3 regions of the Paenibacillus sp. GCM10027626 genome follow, and region 3 is predicted to be linked to each of the others. Evidence: riboswitches for the same ligand, from Rfam matches in the RefSeq annotation. Region 3 holds a riboswitch; each other region holds the start of a gene.
What was found. Region 3 has a riboswitch for thiamine pyrophosphate ahead of thiD (bifunctional hydroxymethylpyrimidine kinase/phosphomethylpyrimidine kinase). Riboswitches for the same ligand answer to the same signal wherever they lie in the genome.
Positions count from the first base shown of each region.

Region 1: linked by a shared signal. The riboswitch ahead of ACFQ0N_RS04680 (ABC transporter substrate-binding protein) and the one ahead of thiD (bifunctional hydroxymethylpyrimidine kinase/phosphomethylpyrimidine kinase) in region 3 are both predicted to bind thiamine pyrophosphate.
Region 2: linked by a shared signal. The riboswitch ahead of thiC (phosphomethylpyrimidine synthase ThiC) and the one ahead of thiD (bifunctional hydroxymethylpyrimidine kinase/phosphomethylpyrimidine kinase) in region 3 are both predicted to bind thiamine pyrophosphate.

Region 1 covers NZ_JBHTHC010000002.1:188,558-195,915, forward strand. The annotation lists gene ACFQ0N_RS04660 (AAA family ATPase) at 1-1,171, shown strand, start outside; gene ACFQ0N_RS04665 (3-hydroxyacyl-CoA dehydrogenase family protein) at 1,324-2,196, shown strand; gene ACFQ0N_RS04670 (acetate/propionate family kinase) at 2,193-3,437, shown strand; gene ACFQ0N_RS04675 (DnaD domain-containing protein) at 3,462-4,202, shown strand; TPP riboswitch at 4,245-4,363, shown strand; gene ACFQ0N_RS04680 (ABC transporter substrate-binding protein) at 4,524-5,603, shown strand; gene ACFQ0N_RS04685 (thiamine-binding protein) at 5,636-5,938, shown strand; gene ACFQ0N_RS04690 (ABC transporter permease) at 5,928-6,704, shown strand; gene ACFQ0N_RS04695 (ABC transporter ATP-binding protein) at 6,709-7,358, shown strand, end outside.
Region 2 covers NZ_JBHTHC010000004.1:249,094-256,451, forward strand. The annotation lists gene ACFQ0N_RS10925 (thiazole synthase) at 1-815, opposite strand, end outside; gene thiE (thiamine phosphate synthase) at 820-1,686, opposite strand; gene ACFQ0N_RS10935 (ThiF family adenylyltransferase) at 1,704-2,771, opposite strand; gene thiC (phosphomethylpyrimidine synthase ThiC) at 2,761-4,524, opposite strand; TPP riboswitch at 4,836-4,942, opposite strand; gene ACFQ0N_RS10945 (hypothetical protein) at 5,002-7,358, opposite strand, start outside.
Region 3 covers NZ_JBHTHC010000008.1:370,711-378,068, reverse strand. The annotation lists gene ACFQ0N_RS18075 (LysR family transcriptional regulator substrate-binding protein) at 1-416, shown strand, start outside; gene ACFQ0N_RS18070 (hypothetical protein) at 496-747, shown strand; gene ACFQ0N_RS18065 (VOC family protein) at 928-1,311, opposite strand; gene ACFQ0N_RS18060 (ArsR/SmtB family transcription factor) at 1,422-1,700, opposite strand; gene ACFQ0N_RS18055 (hypothetical protein) at 2,370-3,938, shown strand; TPP riboswitch at 4,187-4,287, shown strand; TPP riboswitch at 4,379-4,478, shown strand; gene thiD (bifunctional hydroxymethylpyrimidine kinase/phosphomethylpyrimidine kinase) at 4,554-5,375, shown strand; gene thiM (hydroxyethylthiazole kinase) at 5,365-6,195, shown strand; gene thiE (thiamine phosphate synthase) at 6,185-6,826, shown strand; gene ACFQ0N_RS18035 (LLM class flavin-dependent oxidoreductase) at 6,884-7,358, opposite strand, start outside.

The sequences.
Region 1 (7,358 bases), on a different contig from region 3:
GCTGGCAAAAGCGGCAGCCCATTACACCGATTCCAGCTACGTGGCTGCGTCCGGCTCTGAGTTTGTCGAAATGTATGTAGGGGTCGGAGCAAGCCGAATCCGCGATTTGTTCAAGGAAGCGAGACAAAAGGCGCTCAAGGCAGGCAAAGGCAGCGCTGTTATTTTTATCGATGAAATTGACGTCATTGGCGGCAAGCGCGACGGCGGGCAGCATCGGGAGTACGATCAGACATTGAATCAGCTGCTGACCGAAATGGACGGTATCCATACCGACGAATCTCCGCGCATATTGCTGATCGGCGCGACCAACCGGAAAGAAATGCTCGACACAGCGCTGCTGCGGCCGGGCCGCTTCGACCGCCATATTGCAGTGGATTTGCCGGACAAAAAAGGCCGCCGGCATATTCTGGACATTCATGCCCGCAACAAGCCGCTGGCGGAGGACGCGGATTTGAACCGAATCGCCGCTGAATCGTTCGGCTTTTCCGGCGCCCAGCTGGAAAGTGTAATGAATGAAGCAGCCATTTATGCGATGCGGGATGACGAAGAGGAAATTGCCCTGCGCCATATGTCCATGGCGATTGACAAGGTGATGATGGGAGAACGTACGGATCGCGAGGCGACTAAAGAGGAACGGGATCGGGTTGCCCTGCATGAATTGGGCCATGCTATTACAGCGGAGGTAGTTCGGCCGGGCAGTGTATCGCAGGTGGCGTTATCGCCGCGCGGACAAGCGCTTGGTTATGTCCGCCACAATCCGCAGCAGGACCGCTATTTGTACACGCGTCCGTTTTTGGAAAAGCAAATTATGATTGCACTGGGCGGAGCCGCGGCGGAAGAGCTGTTCTACGGCGACCGAAGCACAGGCTCGCGCGGGGATTTTGACCAAGTGTTAAGCATTGTGCGCTCAATGGCAGAGTCGGGACTGACCGAGCTTGGCATTATTGATGAGCGGATGATGACGCCCGACAAATGGGCCCAAATCAACAGCTCGATTTTGGATGAGCTGATGTCGCGGGTAAAGCGGCTATTGGCTGAACGCCGCCAGGTGTTCACAAGCGCGCTGGATGTCCTGGTTCGTGAGGAGACGCTTAGCGGCGACAGCTTCCGCGAACTGCTTGCCGCAAACGAGGCTCTTCCTGTACAGGAAGCGGCGCAGGATATAATTTAATGACAAACTCGTGAATGTCTTGTGGCGATTACCGGACAAAGATGGCCATCTATAGCCCCCATACCGTAAAAAAGCTATAATAAGATCTAATGATGATAGCCGGCAAGGGCCAAGTGCCTGATGAGCAAGGCGGCATATGGGGGATGACAGTTGTGGCAATACGTAAAGTAGGCGTAATTGGCGCTGGTACGATGGGACAAGGAATCGCGGAAATGCTCGCTGCTAACGGGCTTGATGTATATTTGAACGAGGATACGCCTGAGCGGTTGCAAAATGGAATCCAGGCAATTGAGCACGGTTTGGACCGGCAGATCGAAAAATGGGCGCTGACGCAGTCCGAAAAAAAACTGATTATGAACCGGATTCATCCAGTTGAGCGCTTCTCGGCCATTCCGGAATGCGATATCGTGATCGAGACCGTGACGGAAAATATGGAGAGAAAAAGGGAAGTGTTTGCTCAGCTGGATAAACTGTGCGAGCCCGATGTTATACTTGCGAGCAATACGTCAACGCTGAGCTTGACGGAAATTGCCGGCTTCACTTCGCATCCTGAGCGGGTTATCGGGATGCACTTTGTCTATCCGGTCATAAAAACCAATTTGGTGGAAATTGTCCGCGGCTTAAAAACCTCGGAAAGCACATTTTCACGGACGAAGCATTTTGTCGAAGCGGTTATTCATAAAAAAAGTGTCATGGTCTTTGAATCGCCAGGCTTTGTCACGACAAGGCTGATTTGCCTCTATATTAACGAAGCGATGCATGTGCTGCAGGAAGGAGTGGCGTCGGCAGACGATATCGACAGTGCGATGCGCATCGGCTACTCTTTCCAGTACGGCCCTTTCGAGATGGCCGACCGCTTCGGGCTTGATTCAATCCTTGCCGCTTTGGAGCAAATGTTTCGCGAATACGGAGAGGTCAAATACCGCCCGTCAACCATTTTGAAAAAGATGGTGCGCGCTGGCCATTTGGGCGTAAAGAGCGGTATTGGCTTTTTTAACTATGATAAGGACGGGATCCGTATATGATTATTTTAGTAATGAACGCCGGGAGCTCGTCGCTCAAGTATCAGCTGTACAATATGAAGAATGAGACCGTGCTTGCGCAGGGGCGAGTGGAGCGGATCGGGATGGAATCCTCGATCGTATCGCATGAGCCTGCAGGAATGCCGGATGTCCGGCATGTCAGTGAAATTCTCGATCATAACACGGCTGTTAGACGGGTTATAGATCTGCTTACCCACCCCGAATACGGGAAGCTGAAGTCGATGGATGAAATAAAAGCAGTCGGCCACCGCGTCGTTCACGGCGGCGAAAGCTTTAAAGAATCCACCATTGTCAATGAAAAGGTCCAGCTGGAGATCCGCCAATTGTTCGATCTGGCGCCGCTCCATAATCCGGCAGCAATGATGGGAATTGCCGCTGTCGAAGCGAATATGCCGGGCGTGCCGCAAACGGTTGTATTCGATACCGCCTTTCATCAGACGATGCCGCGCAAAGCGTTTCTGTACCCGATTCCGATGGCGCTTTACAAAAGGCATAAAATACGGCGCTACGGCTTTCATGGCACTTCGCACGATTATGTAAGCCGTATAGCAGCCGAGCTGATCGGCAAGCCGCTTGCAGAGTTGAAAATGGTCACCTGCCATATTGGCAATGGCGCCAGCTGCGCAGCGATAAAGGATGGAAAGTCGTGCGATACCAGTATGGGGCTCACACCGCTTGAAGGGCTGATGATGGGTACGCGCAGCGGCGATCTTGATCCGGCGATAGTACCTTTCGCAATGTTCAAGGAAGAGCTGACCTTAAGCGATGTCAACTCGATGCTGAATAAGCATAGCGGCTTGCAGGCGATCAGCGGCATCAGCAGCGACATGCGGGAAATTACGGAAGCGATGGCTGAAGGGGACAAGCAGGCAACGCTCGCTTTTGATATGTACGTGTACCGGCTGCGCAAATATATCGGGGCGTATACCGCTGTTATGAACGGGCTAGATGCGCTCGTTTTTACGGCAGGGGTAGGTGAAAATTCTGCCATTGTACGCCAAGCGGTATGTGAGGAGCTGACATTTTTCGGCATTGAGCTGGACGTTGAGCGTAATGCGGTACATAGCAAAGAGGCCCGCAAAATTTCGACCGACGCCTCTCGTGTAGAGGTATGGGTTGTACCGACCAATGAGGAGCTTGTTATCGCCCAGGATACGTATCATTTAATGCTCAACAATCAAGCGAAGGGCTCGGCTGGGGCTGAGCCGCTACAAAACGGTTAAATTAGCGAAGGGTTGAGTGTATGAATGAAAAATGAAATGTGGAAGGCTTACGCCCGCGGCATGGCTGCGGCGATGAATAGCGGCAGTGTCGTTATTCCCGCCGGGCTGCTGCGCGCCTATCGGGGGATCGGCCTGTCTGATACAGAAATGATGCTGCTTGTTCAGCTGCTGATGTTCCGCCAATTGGAGCAGATCGACTTTCCCACGCCGGAGCAACTGGCCGAGCGATTGGGCATAACGGTGAGTGCCGCGCACCAGCTTATCGGCAGACTGCTTAAGGAGGGGCTGCTGGCCATCGACGAGCAGCTCGATCCGGTCACCGGCGTCCATTCCGAATGTTATAATTGGGATGGCTGGATATTACGCTCCGCAGAATGGATGTCGGATAATGCCAAGCAGTCGCTTAACCATGTCCGGCCAGATCGGCAGGCACGTGAGGAATCGGATGCCGATTTGCCGGCAGCGGATCTGTTTACAGTATTTGAACAGGAGTTCGGCCGCCCGTTATCACCGATGGAATGCGAGACAATCAGCGGCTGGCTTGATGAGGACCGCTATCCGGACGAACTGATTCGGTTTGCTTTGAAGGAGGCCGTCTTTGCCGGAAAGCTGCATTTCCGCTACATCGACCGCATTCTGATTGAATGGAGCCGCAATCGCGTTACGAATACGGATGAGGCGAAGGTGCATACGCGCAAATTCCGGACGGGAAGAAAAGGGGCGTCTTCATCATTCGATCGCCAATTCGAGCGAGAAAAAGAGTAGCTTTTTGCCCGGTTAGTGGTATAATGAAGCTTGCGACTAATTGAATATGACATGGGGAGCTGGGTAATGGCCGGCTGAGAGGGGATTCCAAAGCAAGAACAATCCCGACCCTTAGACCTGATCTGGATAATGCCAGCGTAGGAACTTAGCATCTAGCCGTGCTTTACCGGCTCTGTTTATGCAGACGCCGTAACAGGCGGTTTTTGTAGAGCAATGTTGTAGCGTCCTCCGGTCAGGAGGACGCTTTTTCTATGTATACAGGACAGATCAAGTCGCTTTAAATTTTTTGGTGCAGTCAGGAAGGGGAAGGCAATCGAGATGATGAACAGAAAAGGCAGCAAGGTACTGAACTTTGGAATTATGCTTGTCGTATTCATGCTGGTAATTGCCGGATGCGGGGCAAAAGCGGGCAATGAAGCGCCGGCAAATACAGGCAGCGGCACCGGGAACGGGCAGCAGCAGCCAAATGACGGAGAAGCCGGACAAGCCGAAAACAAACCGCTCACGAAGGTGAAGCTGGTGCTGGATTGGGCTCCGAATACTAATCATACCGGATTATATGTTGCCAGAGACAACGGCTTTTTCAAAAATCACGGGCTTGATGTGGAAATTATTTTGCCAGGGGATGCCGGATCGGACAAAATGGTCGCCACTGGAGCGGCCGAGTTTGGCGTAAGCTACCAGGAGGGCGTTACCCAAGCGAGAATTCAAGGCGTGCCTATCGTATCGCTTGCAGCAGTCATTCAGCACAATACGTCCGGATTCGCTTCGCCTGTGGAGAAAAACATTAAAACGCCAAAAGATTTTGAAGGCAAGACTTATGGCGGCTGGGGCTCCCCTGCCGAGGAAGCGATTATCGAATCACTGATGAGCGAGCAGGGCGCCGATGCCAGCAAGGTCACAAACGTTAGCATCGGGGATGTCGATTTCTTTACAGCGGTCAAACGCAATATCGACTTTGCCTGGATTTATTACGCCTGGACCGGTGTCGAGGCGGAGCTTCGCGGAGAAAAGCTGAACATGGTGTATTTGACAGACTATAGCGATAAGCTGGATTACTACACGCCTGTTCTGACCACAAGCGAGAAAATGATCGCCGATAATAAGGCGCTGGTTGAAGCTTTTGTCGCCGGGGCAGCCGAAGGCTATCAGTTTGCCATCGAGCATCCGGAAGACGCTGCCGAGGTGCTGATCAAAGCCGAACCGGACTTGAATGCCGACCTGGTGCGTGCCAGCCAGAAATGGCTCAGCCCGAAATATCAGGACGATGCGCCGCGCTGGGGCGAACAGAAGCGGGAAGTGTGGGAAAACTATGCCAAATGGATGCTCGACCACAAATTGCTTGAGCAGGAACTGGATGTAGACAAAGCGTTTACGAATGAATTTTTGCCGCAAGGATAAAGCGAACATTACAATAAGAGGAGCTGTTCACAGTGGCTAACACATTGCTAAGCATTCAGATTTTGCCGCAAACACCTGGCGGGGAAAGCTCGCTTCCTTATGTTGACCGGGCAATTGCGGTTATTAAAGCATCCGGGGTGCCTTACCGGGTAGCGCCGCTTGAGACGACGATGGAAGGTGAACTGGGCGAGCTGCTGCAGATTGTCCAGCGCATGAATGACGCAATGACTGAGATGGGCTGCCCTTCGGTCATTTCGCAAATCAAAGTGTATCACAACCCGAAAAATGGCGCTTCTATGGACCGGCTGCTGGAGAAATACCCGGATGGGAAATAAAAGATCCGTACTTAGCAAGGTATGGCCGCCGGCAGCGGTGCTCGCTTCGTTGATACTAATATGGCAAGCTGCGGTCGCTTTTTTTCGGCTGGACCCTTGGCTGCTGCCTGCGCCGTCGGCAATTGCGAAGGAATTTCTTGCGGTGGCCCCTCGGCTGTACGACCATGCTAGTACCACGATAAGTTTGACGCTGCTCGGCTTTGCAGCGGGATCGGCGGCGGGCTTCGTGCTCGCCGCTTTGCTGCATATGATTCCCGGAGCAAAAGCCGGCTTCTACCCTTTGCTTGTGTTGACGCAAAATGTGCCTGTCTTTGTGCTTATCGAGCTATTTGTCATTTGGTTCGGCTTTGGACTGCTGCCCAAAGTGCTTCTTTTAATGCTCGTATGTTTCTTTCCGGTTGCTGTCGCCATGCTGACAGGACTTACGCAAGCAGATCCAAAGCTGGTCATGTACATGAAGATGATAGGAGCAACCAGAAAGCAAATGTTTTGGCGGCTGGAGCTGCCTAATGCCATCAGTTACTTGTTCTCGGGATTGAAAATTGCTGCCACATACAGCGTAATCAGCGCAATCTACGTTGATACGATCGGATCGGGCAAAGGGCTCGGCGCTTTTATCCGGCTGGCGTCCAAGGGCTTCCAGACGAGCCGTGTATTCGTCGGCATCGTGACGATTGTTGCGATGAGCCTGTTGTTATTCGGTCTGATCGCCATACTGGAAAGACTATTTGTTCGCTGGCGGGCGCCGAAGCTGGAAGGGGAGTGAGGTTATGAGCAATGAACATAATGCTCTGGAAGTGCGGGGGCTGTCCAAGACATTCAACGGCGGCTCGCAAGCCAAGCAGGTGCTGAAGGATGTGTCGCTTTATGTGAAAACAGGGGAGTTCGTCTCGCTTATCGGTCCTTCCGGCAGCGGGAAGTCGACGCTCTTTCATCTTATCGGCGGACTTGAAAAACCGACGGCAGGCGAAATATTCATTGGCGGCCGCCGGATTGAGCCGCTTGAGCGCGGGTTAATCGCCTATATGCCGCAGCAGGCCTCCTTGATGCCTTGGCTCACTGTGGCGGGTAATATTGAGATGGCGCTGGAAATTGCCGGCATTCCGCGCGAGCAGGCGCGGGCGGCCACTCGGGAATGGCTGGATAAAGTCGGTCTGGGCGCGGAGGCGGATGCTTATCCGCATGCGTTGTCGGGAGGGATGCAGCAGCGGGTATCCTTTTTGCGGGCGCTGCTTTCGCCGCAGCCGCTGATGTGTCTGGATGAGCCGTTTGGCGCGCTGGATGCGCTGACTCGCTTGCATATGCAGAGATGGCTGCTGTCGCTATGGGAGGCAGATCGGCGTTCTGTACTTTTTATTACCCACAGCATTGAGGAAGCGCTGCTGCTGTCTGATCGGATTATCGTCCTTTCCCATGCGCC
Region 2 (7,358 bases), on a different contig from region 3:
TCGCCCCTTTGCAGCGTATGGAATGACGGCGCAGAGATGCCTTCTAGCTCACTGCTGGCCGACGCATAGCGTTTTTTCGGGATACGCCCGGCGCAATAAGCCATTCGTCCTGCTTCAACCGCCAGCCGAATCGCATAAGCCATCGCTACCGGATCATGCGCCTTGGCTACAGGCGTATTGACGAGAATGCCTGCCGCCCCAAGCTCCATCGCCTGCACAACATCGCCGGCTGAGCCGATACCGGCGTCCACAATGACCGGAACTGCTGCCTCCTCAACAATAAGTCCAATATTGTACGGGTTGAGTACGCCCAGACCTGAGCCGATCGGTGCGCCGCCCGGCATCACAGCTGCCGCTCCCGCTTCCTCCAGCCGCTTGCACAAAACCGGGTCGTCTGACGTATAAGGCAATACGACGAACCCTTCCTTCGCTAATTGTTCCGTCGCCTTCAGCGTCTCGATCGGATCCGGCAGCAGCGTCCGCACATTGGCGCTGATCTCCACCTTCACCCAGTTTCCCAGCCCGGCAGCCCTTGCCAACCGGGCAATCCGCACCGCCTCCTCCGCATTGCCGGCGCCTGATGTGTTCGGCAAATAGACCAGCGTGCGGTCTTCCATCTGCTGCAGCAGCGAATCATCTTCCACATAATCGAGATTGACTCTGCGCACAGCGAACGTAACGACCTGCGCCGCAGATGCATCTAGCGCCATCTGCATTACAGCCGGGCTCGGAAAACGTCCCGTCCCCAGAAAAAACCGCGATGTCAATTCTGTTCCGCCAATCTTGAGCGGATCGTCTTTACGCTGAAACTCCACTTTGTTAACCTCCCCCTACAAAATGAACGATTTCCAGTGTCGCCCCTTCTGCAATCGGCGTCTGTGTCCACATATGGCGCACAACGATAACGCCGTTCAATTCCACAACAATTCGTTTCCCGCCAAGTCCCAGTTGTTCGATCAGCGCCTGCACATGAGCTGCATGCGTCCGCTCCTCGCGCCCGTTTACCCGAATTGTCACCGCTTGGCTGCTGCCGCCTTCCTTCGGCTGCTGATCGGCCGCTGCGATTCTCGCCAGCAGCTGGCGGCAGGCGGCTGCGGGATCATCGCTTCCGACGATTGCCGATACGGCACATATCCGCCGCGCGCCTGCGCGCAGCACTTCATCCACGTTATTCGGCGTAATCCCGCCAATGGCGACAAATGGAATGCTGATTTGGCTCGCTGCTTCTGTCACATAGGAAGTCGTTACTGCCGTTCTTCCCGGCTTTGTCCCTGTCGGATATACAGGCCCGACGCCGATATAATCCGCTCCGCCGGCTTGCGCCGCCAAAGCCTGGCCGATGTTATGGGTCGAAATTCCAATCAGCCGATCCGGTCCGACGATACGGCGCGCTTCAGCGAGCGGCAAATCGTCCTGCCCCAGATGGACGCCATCCGCCTCTACGGCAAGCGCCACATCGATATGATCGTTAATAATAAGCGGCACATTGTAGCGCAGAGTCAGCTCACGCAGCGCATAGGCCTTAGCGAGCACTTCCCGCTTCGGCGCATTTTTCGCCCGGAGCTGGACAATGTCTGCTCCTCCTTGCAGGGCAGCTTCCATCACCGGGATCATCTGCCTTCCCGGATGATAGTTTTCCCCCGTAATGGCATACAGCCGAAAATCCTTCCATTTTTCATTCCGCATCTTCTTCCGCTCCCTCTTTATCCCGCTCCGCTTTGCTGCTGGCGCGGCAAATATTGCCCGCATAAGACAAGCGCCCGCTCAGCATCGCTCGTCCCTTGCACCAGAACGCGGCCATCGGGAAATAAGACCAGCTTTTCACCGGCCGGAATATGAATTTTCAACAAATACGGATTGATCGTCACTTCGTAATTGGCAGCTGCAAACCGCTGCTTCATCGCGGTCAGATCGAAAGCGGACGCCCAGGCTACTTGTACGCTGTCACGCCCGCAAATCGCCGTTGCCTGGGGAGAACCGGCTGGCGGCAAAGCGGGGGCGGCATCCCCCTTGTACCCGCAATGCGGACAAGCTGGTACAGCTGACGGCAGTGCAGCTTCATACAAGCGAAACGGCCACAAATTCACCGTCAGCCATGTGCGCCGCAGCATATCGCTGTTTCCCGTCAGCCACTTGAGCGCTTCTGCCGCCTGCATCGCCGCAATCCAGTCGACAATCGGCGAAATGACGCCAATCGTATCGCAGGTTTCCCCTTGCTCGCCCTCCGATTCTTCGCCAACCAGGCAGCGCAGGCATGCACTTTCGCCCGGCACAAGCGCTGCACACATGCCATGCGCTCCGGCAATCCCGCCATAAAACAGCGGGATCCCTTCTTGGAAGCAAGCATCGCTCATCACATAGCGCGTCTCGGCATTGTCTGTTCCGTCCAGCACAAGGGCCGCACCTGAGACAAACGTGGACACATTGGCCGCCGTCACATTGGCGACATGCGGCTCTATGCTGACCTCGCTATTGATTTGGCGCAATTTATTCGCTGCAGCCACCGTCTTCGGCAGCATCGCCAGCGCGTCAGCTTCATCAAACAGCATCTGGCGCTGCAGATTGCTTGGCTCTACAAAATCGCGGTCAACGATGCGAATCGTACCGATGCCTGCCCGCGCCATATGCTGGGCCAGGGAGGCGCCGAGTGCGCCGCACCCGACGATCAGTACCGTTGCCGCTTGCAGCCGCTCCTGGCCCTGCAGCCCTATCGGCGCAAAGCGAATCTGCCGGGAGTAGCGCTCTGACCACCGATTGTCATTAGGTGCCATAAATCGTACTACCCGCTGCTTTAAAAGCTTCAGACTTTTCCTTCATCCCCGCTTCAATCGCCTCGCGCGTCTCCAGCCCATTCTCCTCGGCATAGTCGCGGATATCTTGCGTGATGCGCATACTGCAAAACTTCGGTCCGCACATGGAGCAGAAATGAGCCGTCTTCGCCGCTTCAGTCGGCAAGGTTTCATCGTGGTAGGACATCGCCCGTTCCGGATCAAGCGACAAATGAAACTGATCGCGCCAGCGGAACTCAAATCTCGCCTTCGAAAGCGCATCATCGCGCTGCTGCGCACGCGGATGGCCTTTGGCCAAATCTGCCGCATGCGCGGCGATTTTGTACGTAATGACGCCTTCTTTAACGTCTTCCTTATTCGGCAGTCCCAGATGCTCCTTCGGCGTTACGTAGCACAGCATCGCCGTCCCGAACCAGCCGATCATCGCCGCCCCGATCGCGGACGTAATATGATCGTACCCCGGCGCAATATCTGTCGTCAGCGGTCCCAGCGTATAGAACGGTGCCTCCTGGCAAACCTCCAGCTGGCGATCCATATTTTCCTTGATTAGATGCATCGGCACATGTCCCGGCCCTTCGATCATCACCTGAACATCATGCTTCCAGGCAATTTTCGTCAGCTCGCCAAGCGTGTCCAGCTCGCCGAACTGCGCTTCGTCGTTTGCATCGGCAATCGAGCCCGGGCGCAGACCGTCGCCTAACGAAAAGGCCACATCATAACGCTTCATAATTTCACAAATCTCTTCAAAATGGGTATACAAAAAATTCTCTTTATGATGCGCCAGACACCACGCCGCCATAATCGAGCCGCCCCGCGAAACGATCCCCGTCACCCGCTTCGCTGTAAGCGGTATGTACCTAAGCAGGACGCCGGAATGAATCGTAAAATAATCGACCCCTTGCTCTGCCTGCTCGATCAATGTATCGCGGAAAACTTCCCAGCTTAAATCCTCCGCCTTGCCATTAACCTTTTCAAGCGCCTGATAAATCGGAACCGTTCCTACCGGTACCGGCGAATTTCGCACAATCCATTCCCGCGTCGTATGAATATTTTTGCCTGTGGACAAATCCATGATCGTATCCGCACCCCAACGGGTCGCCCAGGTCATTTTTTCTACTTCCTCCTCAATCGAGGAGGCGACGGCCGAGTTGCCGATGTTCGCATTAATTTTGACATGAAAATGACGCCCAATAATCATCGGCTCACTTTCCGGATGGTTAATATTTGCCGGAATAATCGCTCTGCCCGCTGCAACCTCATCCCGCACAAACTCCGGTGTCATCCCTTCGCGGATCGCGATAAATTCCATCTCAGGCGTGATGATCCCCTTCCGCGCATAGTGCAGCTGCGTGACATTCCGCCCTTCCTTAGCGCGCAGCGGACGGCGCCCATTCCCCGGAAACACCTCGGCTCCCCGCTGCGCTGCCGATTGCGCCGTACTGAAGCCATTATCCTGCGGCTTGATGGCGCGCCCCTCATAGCGCTCTACATCCGCTCGCTCCTCAATCCAGCCGCGGCGCAGCTCCGGCAATCCACGGCGAACATCGATGACAGACTCTTGATCCGTATATGGACCGCTCGCATCATATACGCGAACCGGCTCATTTTCCACTTCGATTCCTTTTTGGTTTGAAGGCGTCAAGCCAATCTCCCGCATCGGCACTTGCACATCCGGACGGCTTCCCTCTACATATACTTTGCGGCTGCCTGGCAATGGCGTTGTTAATATTGGCATAAAAAAACCTCCTAGAGTTTCAATTCGAAAATCACTAGGAGGCGCTCATAATAGTCAAAATAGAAACGGCTGCGCAAGTCCATGGCATCAAAAAACAACATGCTGCCATTGTCATAGAAGAGACGCTGCTCGCCAGAACAAAAAAGACCGTTCCGGCGAAGGAGCGGTCTGTATACGCGGACATTCCCGAATATGCTGCAGCAGCATAAGCCGCCACGCTATTCCGGGCACATTAGCAATAACAGGCAGCCTGCTGCGGCCAGAGCTATACAGCTTACCCCACGCCTATCAGCAGTCGCATTGCTAATGTCGCATTCACATTCCCACTTTCCTACGCTGGCATGACCCAGATCAGGTTCTAAGGGACCAAGGCACTGCTGCCTTATCTCAGCCCATACGGGCGCCCCTAGTGGATTTCCTGTGTAAGACTATACCCCTCCTCCTTCCGTTTTGTCAACTCTCTTCTGGCAAATCCCGCTATTGCCTGCGATGGACGCCTGCAATTGCATTTACATTGCCGGCAATTTGAATCGTTGCTGTTGTCTGTTTGACTATACCGTTGCTGTAGTACGCAATAAATGTAAACGTCAGCGGACCATCGCTAAGCTGCTCGAATTGCTTATCCCACAGCTCCCCTTTCCATTGGGAAGCAGACGTATCTGCAGCGATCAGGCGGGTCGAATATTCCCCCATCTTCACTTCGACACGAGTGGCTTTAGTAGCTCCAGCTGTCTTTGTCGTTCCTGCATACAAAACAAACTTTTCTCCTGCCCAAAACATATCATAGCTTCGCGGTTGTTCCTCATTGCCGCTAATTTTCTTATTGCTTGCCTTGCGCCGCTCATCCCATAATTCCGTATGCTTTACTTCACCGCTAACTGTTAACGGAAGCACCTGAATCGTCTTCTGCACAATGACCGGATCAGCCTTTCCATCCGACACTATCAGCTCAACACTGTATTGACCCGGCTTAGCAGCGTTTATTTCCGGTTCATTAATACTATATGGATGATCCGCCTCATAATTAAAATCGCTTGATTTTCCGGATGGATCGACGATCCGGTAACGCATTGTCAACCGGTCGCGGTCGGCATCATCGGCATTTGCGCGCAGTGTAATTGTATCCCCTTCATAAACCGGCTTCGGCTGCCAATCAAAATCAGCAGTTGGCGGCTGATTCGTTTCAATATAAAAGAATTTCGGATCGCTCCACACGCCCCAATCATAGCCATCAAAAACGCGCACCATTACATACAGATTAACTTTTTCCGGCAGATCAACCGCCGGTCGCCAAGCTCTGCCGCTGCCCGGCCGAACATCAGTGTCCAGCAGCTGCACGCCGCCATATTTGTAAATTCTGAGCTGGAAGCGTGTTTGCGGATCGCCATCGGTATCGTAATAGCTCCATTTAAATTCCGGCCGCAGCTCCTTCAGCTTGGTTGGCTTGTTCTGATCGTTGCTGTCCGGAACAAGAATCTGTGCGACCGGCAAGCGGTTTACAATATTCACTTGGCGGCTGAACTGTGCCTCAGCGCCGGCAGAATCCTGTACCCTTTGCCGAATATTGAACGTTCCCAGCGTATTGAACGTCTTCGTCCAACTCGTCCGCGATGTGCTCTGCAGCGTTTCGCCGCCGCCCGTCGTTACATTGCGGATGTAGTATTCATGCGGCAAGTTCTCACGTCCACCGTCCTCTTTATCGTAGGCGGTTGAATTGATTGTGATTGGTACATTGCGGTACGTATTGATATAGCTTGTCGTGAAGCCTGGAACTGGCGGTGTATTCGGTGTCGCTGTTTTAGCGACATCCAGCGAGACGACCGTATAATCTGACCAAGCGTTATATTCGTCTTTGACAGCCATGCCGATTTCATACAGACCTTTTTCTTGTGGCGCAACCAGCTTTTCTTCTACAATCGTTCCCGATGGGCTCATATAGTAATATTTTCGCTCCAAAATGCCGCGCGTTGCTTTGTAATCAATGCCCGTGTTCTCGGCCGAATATTTGTAGATACTTTCATAGCGATCCGGATCATAGCTTGTATCCGTCCAAATGACTTTCCCATCCGCCGCCTGCTTCACAGTAAACTGCGAAACCGGCCTGCGGTGAACCGTCACCTTTTTCTTAAAGGCATTCGACAGCTTGCGGTATTCATCAAAAGTCATATCCGGATAACGATAATTCGGATGCGGATCATCCTTCGCCTGCAGCGTCACGATGTAGTCCCCGACTTTATCGAAGGTGAGCTGCTCCGAGCTGAATGTTTTGCTGTGTTTGGCCGATACTCCCTGATTGTTAATAAAGCGCGGCGTATGCTCAATTGTCCAGTTGTAAGAGCCAGCCTTCGGATCGTTCTCCGGATCAAGAAACTCAATGTTCTTATAGGCAACCTCTGCTGTGGCCGTCCCTTCATCCCAAATGGCGAAGCTGTCCGACCATTCGATGATTTCTTTAACCGGCTTGTACGTAAAGGCGCTAAAGTAAACATAGGCTTTGTTAGAAAAATAACCGAATTTGCCTTCTTTAAAGCTGCCGTCCGTCACACTTATCACCGGAATGTTATTCAAAATGACATCGATCTGCTTGCCGACCGTCTTGATCCGCACCGCATAGCTTTTGTCCGATTGGAAGGGATAGTTGCTTGCTTTCAGCACAGTACGTACACCACCCACATACTTCACTAGCTCAAAGGAGTGGCCGTCCGATTCGACTGCATAACGATTTTTTGTATCCTTCATCCGGAAGGAAAGCCCCGTCACTTCATTGTCGAAATCAATATTCTCCATCCGGAAGCTATATTTCATTTCCGCATCAGATAACGTGATATTCGACA
Region 3 (7,358 bases):
CAACACTTAAATGGCAAACAATCAGAGAGGAGCCCTTGGTTCTCGTCGCCAGTCCTGACCATCCATTATCATCACTTCGCAAAGTAGAATTGAGCCATTTAAATGGTTTCGAATGGATTATGACTGAGGATAGCTGCAATTATCGCATTATGCTAGAAAAAGTGCTGCGCGCAAAAAGGGTAATATATCGAATTGGCTTGGAATTAGGCAACCCGGAAGCCATAAAAAGATGTGTGATGGCAAGTTCGGGTATTTCTCTTCTGCCCCAAATCGTAGTTGAGGAGGAGGTACGCAGAGGGGAGCTGGCAGTTCTTCCATTTACCCATCCTGACATTCGGTTGGATCTACAAATGGTGATTCACCCGAAGAAATGGATATCTCATTCGTTGAAGGAATTTATCGACATGCTAAAATGAAACTCAAATAAGAAGTCGACCGGAAAGTAGTTTTAGGAAGCCCATGTAGAGTTAACCAAAACGAAGGAGGCGTGAGAACATGTCGCACTTGGACAAAGAGAAGAAGGTTCTGGAAAAAGGGAAAATCGTGTTTGAAACAAGCGAGGTCATAGCGACGAATGTCTATAAGGTCAGTCCGGAGATGAAAGAGAGGTTCGATCGTCTAGCGGAGGAAAGGATTAAACAGGCACGCGAGGAGGCACTACCGAAGATTCGCGAGCGGTACGAACAACGGGTTAATGAGATAAGGCTTCAACAGCAGCCGAAGGCCGACGATAAAGGAAGAATCTAAAGTTCACTTTTTTTGGGAAGTTAAACCCTGATTTTTCTACACTAAGCAGAAGAATCAGGGTTTTATATTGCTTTCTTGTTTTCAGATTTTTCAATTTCCTAGTGCTGGAATCTCAAACTAACGCCCCCGTTAGCCATCCATGAAGCGCAAAAAATCAGCGCTTCAAACTTCGTCATGAAGTTACTTCTGCACGATCTGAATAAGGTTGCCGCATGTATCGTCGAAGACAGCTATTGTGACTCCGCCCATTTCTGTCGGTTCCATAGTAAACTTCACGCCTTTTTCCATTAATCGGTTGTACTCTTTGCGAATATCTGCAACGCCAAACATTGTTGCCGGGATGCCATCGGCAAATATCTTCTTTTGATACTCCTTTGCGGCAGGATGGTCATTCGGTTCGAGCAAAAGCTCGGTACCGTCTTGATCATCGGGAGAAACAAGCGTTATCCACCTAAATTCTCCGACAGGAACGTCCGCCTTTTTTATAAACCCCAGCTTTTCTGAATAAAACTCCAGTGCCTTGTCTTGATCTTGTACGAATAGACTGGTAACAATAATTTTCATACTGTTTTTGCCTCCTTTGATATTTGTAACGCATGGTGCTGTACGAACAATCTGGCTGCAAGCAAAACAACTCATACATTCGTCAGTAGTACTGTTCCGATTTTATAAAATTACTCAATCCATCCTTTCAGCAAATTTTTAAGTGGTTCGTTGTTGAATATAACTACTCGATATTTTCCCTTTCGTCTTGATATTACGAGTCCTGCATCTTCCAATACAGAAAGATGTTTAGCTATCGCTTGTCGCGAAATGGAAAGGTCGTGCTTCATAATGAGACGTACTGTAAGCTCATACAACGTCAGCTCGTTGCGTTCGGATAGTTCGTCTAATATAAGCCGCCGAGTCGAGTCGCCAAGTGCTTTGAATATAGCGTCTTTGTCCCAATTCATATATCGAGTATAAGCAACTCTACGGTTGCTTGTCAAGTATAAGCAACTGTAGAGTTGCTTGATAAAGGAACCGTATCTTGCAATCATCGGGGGTCAAGCAATTCCATCGCCATCATCTCCAGTCCTCATTCATACTATACCACGATTTCCATTGTCAGTTACATAATGACGCGCCGCGTATTTTGCTTTTTCTCCGCTAGCTTCGCTTTTGGTATCAGTCTAGTTCAGTTTCAATTTTTGAATCCGTTAGTCAAGTCCTATCCGTTTTAAAATGTGTCTTCAAATGTGTCTAATTCAAGCACCAGCTTCTACATGAGGAGTTGATGGGGGCAAGATTGGCAAAGCAAGCTGGAAATGTGCTGACAAGGAAAAACGATGGAAGAATTTATAGGTCCATATGCGATTGCCCCGTGATAACACTACCATCTCTTGCCTATTTCATTTGAGTGTAGTATGATTAATTTAATATGCTGGTGTAGGGGAATGGTCACTTCATAATAATTAGCTCTTAAGATGCGAAATCTGGATCTTAAGAGCTTTTCTTGATTTTATAGAATTTATAAGTTTCACTTGATAAATGCTATAAAATATAACGGGAAGAAACTTGCCTCGCTTCAAGGACGTCGTCAGCCGTTTCTTCTTGCATGTAGATTAAGAGGGGGGAGTCACATGGGGATTTCCATTCATCTTCGTATTATGCCAAACAAGATAGAAAGCGCAGAATGGGAAAGCGTTTACAAGGAATCGCTCGAGCTCATCAAGGCATACCCGTTTCTGGACAGGATTGTTGACCGGAAGACGTATGGATGTGACTGGATGTATGTCGATCGCGCGAAAGAACGGGTGTTGGAGTCCGAGGGTTGTCCGGTTGGATGGCATGTGTTCGGGGATGCCGATTCCATGCAGACTGCCGAATCGTTTAAGCTGATCAGGGATTTGCAGTATTACAGGAAACAAAGCAGCGGGAGAGGTCAATGTGATGATATCCTTATTTCGTTAATCAGCGAAGATTTGGACGATAGTGAAGTGGATGATGTCGAGGTGTTTGAATCCAAAACACAAGGCCTTCCGTATCACATCCCTGTGCTGGCGATCGCCTGTCTGATTGAAAGCCGATTTCCGGGGCATGCGATTGTCTTTGGCGATGTGTCCTTTAGTCAAATATATAAAGCGGTGGAATGGGCAAATTCGAAACTAAAAAAACCAATCGAGCTGATGGATCGGGCCGATAACGCGAAGCTGCTGAACAGAATAAAAAGAGTGTTGCACGATGAGATTGCTGCATTGAAAGCTTTGATGGAATTGACCTTGCAAGAAAAGAACTCGGCGCTGGGGGACTTTGCAAGAAAACAATTCAGAGCGGAAGTGATTTCGGCTTACTTTACGGAACGGTTTAAGCAATTCGATGTCAATATGGTCGGATTTCGAAGCTCGCTTGCCGCTTATTTGAACCAGGGTTACAGCCTGGAAGAGGCATGCGATATCTGTGTGCTTGAACCACATGGTTGCAGATTTGATCCGGCCGATTTCATAGAAACGGTACTGTCAATGGAATGGGGAACAGAGGAGGATAGCCTGGATGAATTCGTGCGGACGTCGATCAATCATCCACATAGTGAGAAACCGGAGACGATCCCTTCTTTGTTTGGAAAGATTTTGTTGCAAATCGCAGGGGTTCAGGAACGTGTGAAATCGGGTTTGTCTTTTTCAGATATGGTTGCTATGTTACGATATAAACTTGGTCATACATGCGATATAGAGGCGTTGTTGGAGAAAGAGCGCGGCATCCGGGAAGAAAAGGCTGAGCTATGGCGCGAGTTTCAATCGTGGAACAAAGAAGAGTCGGTGGAGCATGTGGTATCTGCCCCCACGAACGTGATCACAGATTTTGATGATTTGCTATTGTGGGAAAAGGGTGACGCGATTCATCCACTGCTGCTGGAAGCTCTTACGAAATTGAAGGATTATGTGAAAACGGAATTGGAAAGTGACCAGCAACAGTTTGCCCGTTTTCAAGAAATGAAAACAAATGAGAAAATCCGGTTGCTTGCTGCACGAAATCGATATTTTTATATTCATAAAAAAGCATGGGATGATATTATACAGCATTTTGATCACTCAAGATTGTCGAATGTCGTTCTTGCCATCCTTTCAATTAAAGCGCAAGAAGTGAACGTGAACAAGCTTTGCAAGGCTGTGTTGAATAATCGAGATTTGCTAAAAACATATCTTTTGTGATGGTTCGACCAGTCAAGTCTAGCCGTATTGGTTTGTAGATGACCGAAAAAATTCAATACTTTTGAACATGAGTTTAAACAATTATTACAAGGGGATGGCTGCATGTATCTCGATGATGACCAACGACTACCGAAACTTAAAGGGCGCGTATGGAATCATAACAGTTTTATAAAAGGAGGCTACTCGTGGGATCAAGCTTGGCAACAAACGCTAAATTTGACTTTTTGAAAAGCTTATGTTTTAATGATACTAATTTGCGGGGGGACTACTTTGTAGTTGAGAAGGTTAAAACCTGACCCTTTGAACCTGTTGGTTAAGACCAACGTAGGGAAGCGAATCATTACATCTTTCTATGTATATGGTTAGAGCGCTTTCTACGAATCGAGAGAGCGCTCTATTTTTATATTAACTGCAGTGTGCTGCTAAAACTGAATATGGCTTATCGTTTGCGGGGGGACTGTTCGCGGTTGAGAAGGTTAAAACCTGACCCTTTGAACCTGTTAGTTAAGACTGACGTAGGGAAGCAAATAACAATTGACCGTGTTATTTTACCCTTGTCAGAAATAGGACAAGGTTTTTTTATTTTATACATTTAACAGAATGGGAGTGGCAAGCATGAAAAAAGTATTAACGATTGCCGGTTCGGATTGCAGCGGAGGCGCTGGCATTCAAGCCGACTTAAAAACTTTCTCGGCTCATGGCGTTTTTGGCATGAGTGTCATTGCTTCAGTAGTAGCCGAAAATACGAGCCGCGTCATTGACATTCAGGATGTCAGGCCCGATATGATTGAAAAACAAATCGATGCTGTTTTCGAGGATATTGATGTAGATGCAGTGAAAATTGGTATGCTCTCACAGCCGGATTGCATGAATGCAGTTGCAGGAAGGCTCAAACAATACGCTCCCGCCAATGTTGTAATTGATCCTGTTATGTATGCGAAAAACGGCTGTCCGCTTATGAACCCCGACGCAATAGACACAATGATCCAAACGGTTATTCCGTTAGCTGACCTTCTTACTCCTAATATTCCAGAAGCAGAGAAAATCGCCGGCATACAAATTAACAATGTCGAAGATATGAAAAAATCGGCCGCAGCGATTTATAAAATGGGCTGTAAAAATGTCCTTGTAAAAGGCGGTCATGCTGCAGGAAACGCGCTGGATATCTTGTTCGACGGGGAACAATTTTATTCGTTCGACGCACAGCGTATAGAGACAAAAAATACGCATGGCACAGGCTGCACCTATTCATCCGCTATTGCATCCAACCTCGCATTGGGGTATGGATTACAGGAAGCGGTACATAGGGCGAAGGAATATATCACAATCGCTATTCAGCATTCCTTGTCCATCGGAAAGGGCAACGGCCCGACTCATCATTTTTATGAGCTTTACAACAATGGATTAAAGAAAGGGCCTGAGATCAATGGACAATAACTTAACCTTAAACATCAGCGGTTTATTGAGCAACGTCCGGCAAACCAAGCCTTTGGTTCACCATCTTACCAATTATGTGACAGTAAACGACTGCGCAAATGTTACGCTTGCAATCGGCGCTTCTCCCATCATGGCTGATGATATCGAGGAAGCGGCTGAAATTACTGCAATATCCTCCGCGCTTGTGTTGAATATAGGGACTTTAAATAAAAGAACAATAGAATCTATGCTTGCCGCGGGGGAAAAAGCAAATGAAATGAGCATACCCGTCGTTTTGGACCCGGTGGGCGCGGGCGCGTCGAATTTCCGCAATCAGACGGTTAGGATGATGCTCGAACGGCTGCAATTCAGCGTCATTCGCGGCAATATGTCTGAAATTCGTTATATCGCCGGACTCCAAGCAACAACGAAAGGAGTGGACGCTTCCGAAGCGGACTTGGAGAACAGTCTGCAAAGCGGCATAGATATTGCAAGCGGCTTGGCGGCTCAATATAACTGTACGGTCGCCATTACCGGAGAAACTGATATCGTATCCGATGGCAAAACAGTCATTTGTATTGAGAATGGGCATCCAATGCTCGGCTCCATAACCGGCACAGGATGTATGTGCACGTCCCTTATCGCTTCTTTCTGCGGCAGCACAGGGGATTACCGTATGGCGGCAGTCGCCGGTCTTTTGTGTACGGGGATTGCAGGGGAACATGCTTATGAAAATGCTGGTCAAAAAGGAAACGGCAGCTACCGTACAGCTCTCATAGATGAAATAAGCAAAATAAGCGCCCAAACGATACACAAAGGGGCTAAAGTATATGAAGCCTGAGCTGGATTACAGCCTTTATTTGGTTACGGACAGCAGCCTGATGAGTACGGATGCGTTGGAACAGGCAGTAGAACAAGCGATTTTAGGCGGGTGTACGCTGGTTCAATTACGTGAGAAGAAATTATCCTCATTGGATTTTTATCATACTGCAGTGAAAGTATTAGCGATTACTAATCATTTCAATATTCCACTCATCATCAATGACCGTGTGGACATCGCTTTGGCGGTAGGAGCTGACGGCGTACATATCGGACAAAGTGATTTGCCCGCTAAAATTGTGCGAAAAATCATTGGAGAGGACAAAATCCTCGGCGTATCCGCATCCAGTCTTGCGGAAGCTCTTCAAGCCGAGAAAGACGGTGCCGATTATCTCGGCGTTGGCGCTATGTTTGCGACAGGCACAAAAACAGACGCTGAACTGGTAGCTATGGAAGAATTAAGAGAAATAAGAAAGGCGATTCAATTGCCAGTCGTGGTGATTGGCGGCATAAACAAAAACACCATCCCCTTATTTTCGAATACAGGGATAGATGGAATTGCGGTGGTTTCCGCTGTCATTTCCGAGGACGATATAACACTCGCGGCTGCCAAGCTGAAGGGTTTGTTTCTGGGGATTGATTCCAAATTATAATAGGATAAGAGGGACCCGCATGAGCAGGTCCTTTTCTTTTGATGTATTCGACGACTACTAGAGGTTACTATTTTTCCCGGTCATCCCGAACGTATCCGCAATCAGCTCGTATGAGCGAATTCGCGCCTTCTCGTCATGGATCGGGCTATTGATGAGAATTTCACCAACGTTGTAGTCCGCCGCCATTCGAAGCAACTGTTCTTTCACTTGGGCAGGAGTGCCGACTACTCGTCGCTTTCGAGTTTGCCGGATGTGCATTAAATCCATTTCCGTATACGGATAAGCCGCGGCTGTTTGCACGGAAGGCAGAAATGGCATCTCCCTGCCAGTAGCAATGCCAAGGAACAATAAATCGCTGCTTTTTGCCAATCGGTCCGCTTCTTCTTCCGTATCGGCGCAAATGGCAATTGTGGCGATCATCGAGCGCGGTTGATCTTCCAGTACCGGGTTCGGCTCGAAATGCCCATTGTAATACTGGGTCGCCTCTTCGCCTCCCGGCGTACCGAAAAATTCTGCGAATGCATATGAAGTT